Regions from separate parts of the Streptomyces sp. NPDC059816 genome, predicted to be linked through region 1. Evidence: predicted binding sites of a transcription regulator. Region 1 holds the regulator's gene; the other holds the start of a gene.
What was found. Region 1 encodes HrcA, which represses chaperone genes, less so after heat shock. Its sites were predicted from a motif close to TTNGCACTCNGNNNNNCNGAGTGCNAA; they were not measured.
Positions count from the first base shown of each region.

Region 1 (4,209 bases):
GCAGCCCGAGTCCGGTGCCGTCGTTGTCGAGGCTGTCCCGGTGGGTGCCCTGGTGTCCGCCCGCCTCGATGCCCTGGGCGATCACCCCGTCGGCGCCGGACCAGGCGACGGTCCGTGCCTCCTCGGGGGTGGTCGCGGTGACGAGGGTGAGGGTGCCCGCCTTGCGGAGGGCGGCGATGACCTCGCGGGTCGGACAGCCGAAGTGGAAGGAGACCACGGGTACGGGGTCGTCGAGGAGGATCGCGAGCTTGGCGTCGTAGCCGTCGTCCCGACCGCTGTCGGGGTCCCCGAGCTCGGTGTCGTACCAGCCGGCCTCACCGGCGAGCTGGTGGCCGTAGACGTCCACGACCGCCGGGTCCGCGTACTCGGGTTGGGGCATGAAGACGTTCACGCCGAAGGGGAGGGACGTCAGGCTCCGCACCTGCTTGATCTCCTGGTACATGCCGTCGGCCGTCTTGTAGCCGGCGGCGAGGAACCCCAGTCCGCCCGCTTCGGACACGGCTGCGGCCAGCTGCGGCCGGGACACCCCGCCCGCCATCGGGGCCTGCACGATCGGGCACGGAAGGAGATCGGTCAGTGCGGAGGACATGACGGCATGTTGTCACGTCCTCCACACAAGTCCGAATCCAGCCGTACATCTGGCATATTCCGGCCGTGCGTGGATACGGGTGGATCTTCGACGGGAGCACAGCTGCGCTGGTCAGCGCGGTGCTTGAGGTTTGCACCAGCTCGGGAGCGGCGATTGTTCGCCAATTCCCCGACAGCTCTAGCGTTTTCGCACCGATGCATGGGCGACCCCCGCCCGGACGAGAACCGGGACGGGGGTGCCCCACTACGGAGGGTGGCGATCCGGCCGCCGCGACGCACTGCGTCAGCGACCGTTGAACGCGTCCTTCAACCGGGAGAAAAGCCCCTGCTGACCTGGCTGGAACTGACCGATGGGGCGCTCCTCACCGCGCAGCTTCGCCAGCTCCCGCAACAACCGCTCCTGCTCGGCATCGAGCTTGGACGGGGTCTGCACCTCTACGTGCACGATCAGGTCACCCCGACCGCCGCCCCGCAAATGCGTCACGCCCCGACCGTGCAAGGGGATCGACTGGCCGGACTGGGTACCGGGCCGGATGTCGATCTCCTCCATGCCGTCCAGGGTCTCCAACGGCACCTTGGTGCCCAGCGAGGCCGCCGTCATCGGCAGCGTCACCGTGCAGTGCAGATCGTCACCGCGCCGCTGGAAGACCGCGTGCGGCAGCTCGTGGATCTCGACGTACAGGTCACCGGCGGGGCCGCCGCCCGGGCCGACCTCGCCCTCGCCCGCGAGCTGGATGCGGGTGCCGTTGTCGACACCGGCCGGGATCTTCACCGTCAGGGTGCGACGGGAACGGACCCGGCCGTCGCCCGCGCACTCCGGGCACGGGGTGGGCACGACCGTGCCGAAACCCTGGCACTGGGGGCAGGGACGCGAGGTCATGACCTGGCCGAGGAACGACCGGGTCATCTGCGACACCTCGCCCCGACCGCGACACATGTCACAGGTCTGGGCACTGGTGCCGGGCGCCGCGCCCTCGCCGTTGCAGGTGTTGCAGACGACGGCGGTGTCGACCTGGATGTCCTTGGTGGTCCCGAAGGCCGCCTCGTCCAGCTCCACCTCCAGCCGGATCATCGCGTCCTGACCGCGCCGGGTGCGGGAGCGGGGACCGCGCTGGGACGCCGTTCCGAAGAAGGCGTCCATGATGTCGGAGAAGTTGCCGAAGCCACCGGCGCCGAAGCCGCCGGGTCCACCGCCCGCCTGGGACAGCGGATCGCCGCCGAGGTCGTAGACCTGCTTCTTCTGCGGGTCCGACAACACCTCGTAGGCGGCGTTGATCTCCTTGAACCGCTCCTGGGTCTTCGGATCGGGGTTGACGTCCGGATGCAGCTCGCGCGCGAGCCTGCGGAACGCCTTCTTGATCTCGTCCTGGGACGCGTCGCGGCGTACGCCTAGTACGGCGTAGTAGTCCGTGGCCACTTACGACTCCGCCAGGATCTGTCCGACGTAACGTGCCACTGCGCGTACTGCTCCCATCGTTCCCGGGTAGTCCATGCGGGTCGGGCCGACCACGCCGAGCTTGGCGACTGCCTCGCCGCCCGAACCGTAGCCCACCGACACGACGGACGTGGAGTTGAGCCCCTCATGGGCGTTCTCGTGACCGATCCTTACGGTCATGCCCGAATTCTCCGCCTCGCCGAGGAGCTTGAGGAGGACGACCTGCTCCTCCAACGCCTCCAGGACGGGCCGGATCACGAGGGGAAAATCATGTCCGAAGCGGGTGAGGTTGGCGGTACCGCCGATCATCAGCCGCTCCTCCGTCTCCTCGACCAGCGTCTCCAGCAGAGTGGAGAGGATGGTCGAGACACTGCCCCGGTCCTCGGTGTCGAACACCTCGGGCAGGTCCTGCACCAGTTGCGGCACGTCGGCGAACCGACGAGCCGCGACCCGGCTGTTGAGCCGCGCCCGCAGATCGGCGAGCGAGGTCTCGCCGAACGGAGCCGGGCAGTCGACCATCCGCTGTTCCACCCGACCGGTGTCGGTGATCAGGACGAGCATCACCCGGGCCGGGGCCAGCGACAGCAGTTCCACGTGCCGCACCGTCGAACGGGTCAGGGACGGGTACTGCACCACGGCGACCTGCCGGGTCAGCTGCGCCAGCAGCCGGACCGTGCGGCCCACGACGTCGTCGAGGTCCACCGCCCCGTCGAGGAAGTGGTGGATGGCGCGCCGTTCGGGGGCCGTCATCGGCTTGACCCCGGCCAGCTTGTCCACGAACAGGCGGTACCCCTTGTCGGTGGGGATGCGCCCCGCACTGGTGTGCGGCTGGGCGATGAACCCCTCCTCCTCCAGTGCCGCCATGTCGTTACGGACCGTAGCCGGGGAGACGCCCAGGCGGTGCCGTTCGGTCAGCGCCTTGGAGCCGACCGGCTCCTCCGTGCCGACGTAGTCCTGGACGATGGCGCGCAACACTTCCAGCCTGCGTTCACTGAGCATCGCGCACCTCCCGTTCCTCTGGTTCCCTCTGCGTCGACGCGGGCCCGAACCGGCCCCGCGGAACGGTGCCTGGCACTCATGACAGTCGAGTGCCAGCGTTCCCAGCCAAGTGTACGGCCGGTGGGTACGCACGTAGCAAGGCCGTGTCACGAGCCACTGCGCCGCGCCGTCCGGCCACGCGTCCCGGCCGGCCGGCCGACCGTGCGCCCGCCGGGTCCGGGGCAAAGCCGCGTGCCCGCCGGGAATGACCTAGCGTCACGGTATGCGGACGACACGGGACATCCCCTGGGCGACGGAGGGCTGGGAGCGGATCGGGCCCCGGACGGGACGGCAACGGCTGCCCGGCTGGGACTGCACGGTCGGGCTGGTCGCGGGCGAACGGGCGGCCCTGCTGGTGGACGCGGGCTCCACCCTGCGGGAGGGCGCCGAGCTGCGGGAGCAGACCGAGCGGCTGCTCGACGGCGGGCACGTCACGCACCTCGCACTGACCCATCCGCACTTCGACCACGTCCTCGGCGCGCCGGCGTTCCCCGGGGCGACGGTGTACGGGGCGGCCGGAATCGGTGCGCTGCTGGTCGCGGGGCGGGAGGAACTGCGGGACGACGCGGTGCGGTACGGGGTCGACCCCGGTGAGGCCGCGGCGGCGGCCGGGGCGCTGCGCGCGCCCGGGGTGGAGGTGACGGGGACGCTGGCCCTGGACCTGGGGGGCGTGTCGGTCGTCCTCGCGGACGTGGGACCCGGGCACACCGGGCAGGACCTGGTCGTGGTCGTCGCCGGGGAACCCCTGGTGGTGTTCTGCGGCGATCTCGTCGAGGAGTCCGGGGAGCCGCAGGCGGGGCCCGATGCGCACCCGGCGGCGTGGCCGGGCGCGTTGGACCGGGTGCTCGCGCTCGGCGGGCCGAGCGCACGGTACGTGCCGGGGCACGGGTCCGTGGTGGGGTCGGCGTTCGTCACGGCCCAGCGGGACGTGCTGCGCACGGCGGCGGGCTGAGGCACGGGCGGGCGGGGCGCCGGGCTGGGGCGGGGCCTGGGGCTGGGGCGAGGTCTGGGGCTGGGGCCGGCGCTGGGCGTTCTATCGTCGCGGGATGCGTCAGTACTCAGCGGATCTGACTCCGCCCTGGAAGAAGCAGAGCGCCGCACCCGAGGTCCCCGCGGAGGCGGACCTCGTGGTGGAGGAGGTCGCGACG
Region 1 covers NZ_JBHWIQ010000005.1:99,472-103,680, reverse strand. Annotated here, with positions in the region: gene ACFV88_RS08875 (nitronate monooxygenase) at 1-589, opposite strand, end outside; gene dnaJ (molecular chaperone DnaJ) at 872-2,005, opposite strand; gene hrcA (heat-inducible transcriptional repressor HrcA) at 2,006-3,022, opposite strand; gene ACFV88_RS08860 (MBL fold metallo-hydrolase) at 3,285-4,013, shown strand; gene ACFV88_RS08855 (DUF3097 domain-containing protein) at 4,108-4,209, shown strand, end outside.

Region 2 (4,209 bases), on a different contig from region 1:
TGCTCCGAGCTGATCGGTGACCCGCTCGGCGAGGGCTGGGGCTTCGTCAACGTCAACCTCCGCCCGTACTACGGCGAGGGCTCCAAGACGCTGGCGTACGAGATCTGCGAGCAGTTCGGCTGGGAGATCCCGGACCAGTGGGTCATCCCCATCGCCTCCGGCTCGCAGCTCACGAAGATCGACAAGGGGCTCCAGGAGCTGATCAAGCTCGGGCTCGTCGCCGACAAGCCGTACAAGATCTTCGGTGCCCAGGCGACCGGCTGCTCCCCGGTCTCCGCCGCCTTCAAGGCCGGTCACGACGTGGTCCGCCCGCAGAAGCCGGACACCATCGCCAAGTCGCTGGCCATCGGCAACCCGGCGGACGGCCCGTACGTGCTCGACATCGCCCGCCGCACCGGTGGCGCCGTGGACGACGTGGACGACGCGGCCGTGGTCGACGCGATCTCGCTGCTCGCCCGGACCGAGGGCATCTTCGCGGAGACCGCGGGCGGGGTCACCGTCGGCGTCACCAAGAAGCTCATCGAGGCCGGTCTGCTCGACCCCTCGCTGTCGACCGTCGTCCTCAACACCGGCGACGGGCTCAAGACCCTCGACGCGGTGGCGGACCGGGCCCGACCGACCGCGACGATCCGGCCGGACCTCGACGCGTTCCGCGACGCCGGCCTCGCCACCGGCTGACACCAGCCTGCCGCGCCCGCGGGGTGGGTCCGCCCGCCCCGCCGGGCCCGTACGTGATCCCCGTACGTGATCCCCGTACGTGATTGCCGTACGTCCCTGTACCGTCTCGCCGGAAACGACCGGAAAGGCCGCCCCATGAGCGTCAACGTCCGTATCCCGACCATTCTGCGCACCTACACCGGCGGCAAGGCCGAGGTGCCCGCCGAGGGGGCCACCCTCGCCGAGGTGATCGCCGACCTGGAGAAGAACCACGCCGGCATCGCGGGGCGCGTCCTGGACGACCAGGGCAAGCTGCGCCGGTTCGTGAACGTGTACGTCAACGACGACGACGTCCGCTTCGAGCAGGGCCTCGGCACCGCCACGCCCGACGGCGCCGGTGTGTCGATCATCCCCGCGGTCGCCGGCGGTTAATCCTGCACTCCGGGCCGCCGCCCCGCGGGCCCGGCGCTCCTGACGCTGCGTCACCGTGATGACCCCCTCCGCAAGAGAAGCGGAGGGGGTCATTCCATAGGATTGAACGCGATAGGGTTGGGGAAATGGCTCGCGCGCTTGTCCTTCACACATATGACTTCTCGGCCGCGCGGCGACAAGAAGTAGCCAAAGAGCATTACCGAATTAGCCCCTTTGTGGCATTTGCTGGGCCCGACTTGCCCTGAATTCCAGTCAATTATCTGGACATCTCCGATGCGTCGCGCCCGGATTTCTCGTCCAGTTGACCTGTTGCAGACGGCAGTTGGACAGATACATTCAGCGGCGGTCGACGCGTTCCGGCGCACACCCCCAACCGTTGGGGGGTGGAGGTATGACCCGGGTCCGCGAAGTGCGGTCCTGTGCAAGGGCCAGTAATAGGGGAGTTAGGCATGGCTCAGGGCACCGTCAAGTGGTTCAACGCGGAGAAGGGCTACGGCTTCATCGCGGTCGACGGTGGTGCGGATGTTTTCGTCCACTACAGCGCGATTCAAATGGACGGGTACCGCACCCTTGAAGAGGGCCAGCGGGTCGAGTTCGAGATCTCGCAGGGTCAGAAGGGGCCGCAGGCGGATATGGTCCGCGTGGCCGTCTGAGCCGCGCGTCGACTGGCTGCGACGTTACGGAGGGTCCGCACCCGGCAGGGGTGCGGACCCTCCGCATTGCCCGTGCGGGTGCGCTGGCGCCGTTCGCGCCGTCCCCGTGCCCCCGGGCGGGTGCCCCGTGGGGTGCGTCCTTGTCCGCGGGTGCGGGGTGGTTGCTCGCGCAGTTCCCCGCGCCCCTAACGGGGCCCGCCTCGGGTCAGGCGACGACGCTGGGTAGCGCCCCCCCTTCAGGGGCGCGGGGAACTGCGCAAAACAACAGCGCACCCGCACCGGGCGACGCACCCGCAGGGAAGCGCACCGAAGGGGCGCGGGGAACTGCGCGAGCAACCACGGCGCACCCGCAGGAGACAACGCGCCCCGCAAGGGAACGCGCCTGTGCGTTGGGGGAGCGGAACGCCGCTGACCTGCGGTGGAGCCCTCGGGGGGTCGCCGAAAAACGCCAAGCCGCTTGCACTCGCACCTGTCGAGTGCTAATCATTGGCGTTAGCACTCTACGAGTGAGAGTGCTACGAAGGACCGGGTCGGTGAGGCCCGCGGGCCGGGTGGGGCAAGGATTTCGCCCGGTGTCGCAGGTCGTCCGTCGCGGGCGCCAGCGCGGTCCGTACCATCCGCTCCCACGCTCTCGTCAGGGCGCGGGTAGGACCCCCTTCAGTCCGGGAGGACCACTTCACATGGCCAAGATCATCGCGTTCGACGAGGAGGCGCGGCGCGGCCTTGAGCGCGGTATGAACCAGCTCGCCGACGCCGTCAAGGTCACCCTCGGCCCCAAGGGCCGCAACGTCGTCCTTGAGAAGAAGTGGGGCGCCCCCACGATCACCAACGATGGTGTCTCCATCGCCAAGGAGATCGAGCTCGAAGACCCCTACGAGAAGATCGGCGCCGAGCTGGTCAAGGAGGTCGCGAAGAAGACGGACGACGTCGCCGGTGACGGCACGACGACCGCGACCGTCCTCGCCCAGGCGCTGGTGCGCGAGGGTCTGCGCAACGTTGCCGCGGGTGCCAACCCGATGGCCCTGAAGCGCGGCATCGAGAAGGCCGTCGAGGCCGTCTCCGCTGCCCTGCTGGAGCAGGCCAAGGACGTGGAGACCAAGGAGCAGATCGCCTCCACCGCCTCCATCTCCGCCGCCGACACCCAGATCGGTGACCTCATCGCCGAGGCCATGGACAAGGTCGGCAAGGAAGGCGTCATCACCGTCGAGGAGTCCCAGACCTTCGGTCTGGAGCTGGAACTCACCGAGGGCATGCGCTTCGACAAGGGCTACATCTCGGCGTACTTCGCCACCGACATGGAGCGTATGGAGGCGTCCCTGGACGACCCGTACATCCTGATCGCCAACTCCAAGATCGGCAACGTCAAGGACCTGCTGCCGCTCCTGGAGAAGGTCATGCAGTCGGGCAAGCCGCTGCTGATCATCGCCGAGGACGTCGAGGGCGAGGCCCTGTCGACCCTGGTCGTGAACAAGATCCGCGGCACCTTCAAGTCCGTCGCCGTCAAGGCCCCGGGCTTCGGCGACCGCCGCAAGGCCATGCTCGGCGACATCGCGATCCTCACGGGCGGCGAGGTCATCTCCGAGGAGGTCGGCCTCAAGCTGGAGAACGCGACCCTGGACCTCCTGGGCCGCGCCCGCAAGGTCGTCATCACCAAGGACGAGACCACCATCGTCGACGGTGCCGGTGACACGGACCAGGTTGCCGGTCGCGTCAACCAGATCCGCGCCGAGATCGAGAACTCCGACTCCGACTACGACCGCGAGAAGCTCCAGGAGCGCCTGGCGAAGCTCGCGGGCGGCGTGGCCGTCATCAAGGCCGGTGCCGCGACCGAGGTCGAGCTCAAGGAGCGCAAGCACCGCATCGAGGACGCCGTTCGCAACGCGAAGGCCGCCGTCGAAGAGGGCATCGTCGCGGGTGGTGGCGTGGCCCTGCTCCAGGCTGCCGCCGTCTTCGAGAAGCTGGAGCTGGAGGGCGACGAGGCCACCGGTGCCGCCGCCGTCAAGCTCGCGCTTGAGGCTCCGCTGAAGCAGATCGCCGTCAACGCCGGCCTTGAGGGTGGCGTCGTCGTGGAGAAGGTGCGCAACCTGACTCCGGGTCACGGGCTCAACGCCGCGAGCGGTGAGTACGTCGACATGATCGCCGAGGGCATCCTCGACCCGGCGAAGGTGACGCGTTCCGCGCTGCAGAACGCTGCGTCGATCGCTGCGCTGTTCCTCACGACCGAGGCTGTCATCGCTGACAAGCCGGAGAAGGCTGCGGCTGCCGCGCCGGGCGGTATGCCCGGTGGCGACATGGACTTCTGAGCCTCTTCGGCTCGGACTCCGCGTCTCGGTTCGAGGGCGGCACCCCCTGGTGGGGTGCCGCCCTCGGGCGTTCCTGTCTCGTTCGTCCGCGGGTGCGTGGGGGGTGCTCGCGCCGTTCCCCGCGCCCCTTTGGTGCGCTTCCCTGCGGGTGCGTTGTTTCTGTG
Region 2 covers NZ_JBHWIQ010000008.1:99,797-104,005, reverse strand. Annotated here, with positions in the region: gene thrC (threonine synthase) at 1-678, shown strand, start outside; gene ACFV88_RS13220 (MoaD/ThiS family protein) at 814-1,089, shown strand; gene ACFV88_RS13215 (cold-shock protein) at 1,539-1,742, shown strand; gene groL (chaperonin GroEL) at 2,423-4,045, shown strand.
Region 2: the regulator HrcA is predicted to act here: its motif matches at 2,235-2,261, upstream of groL (chaperonin GroEL).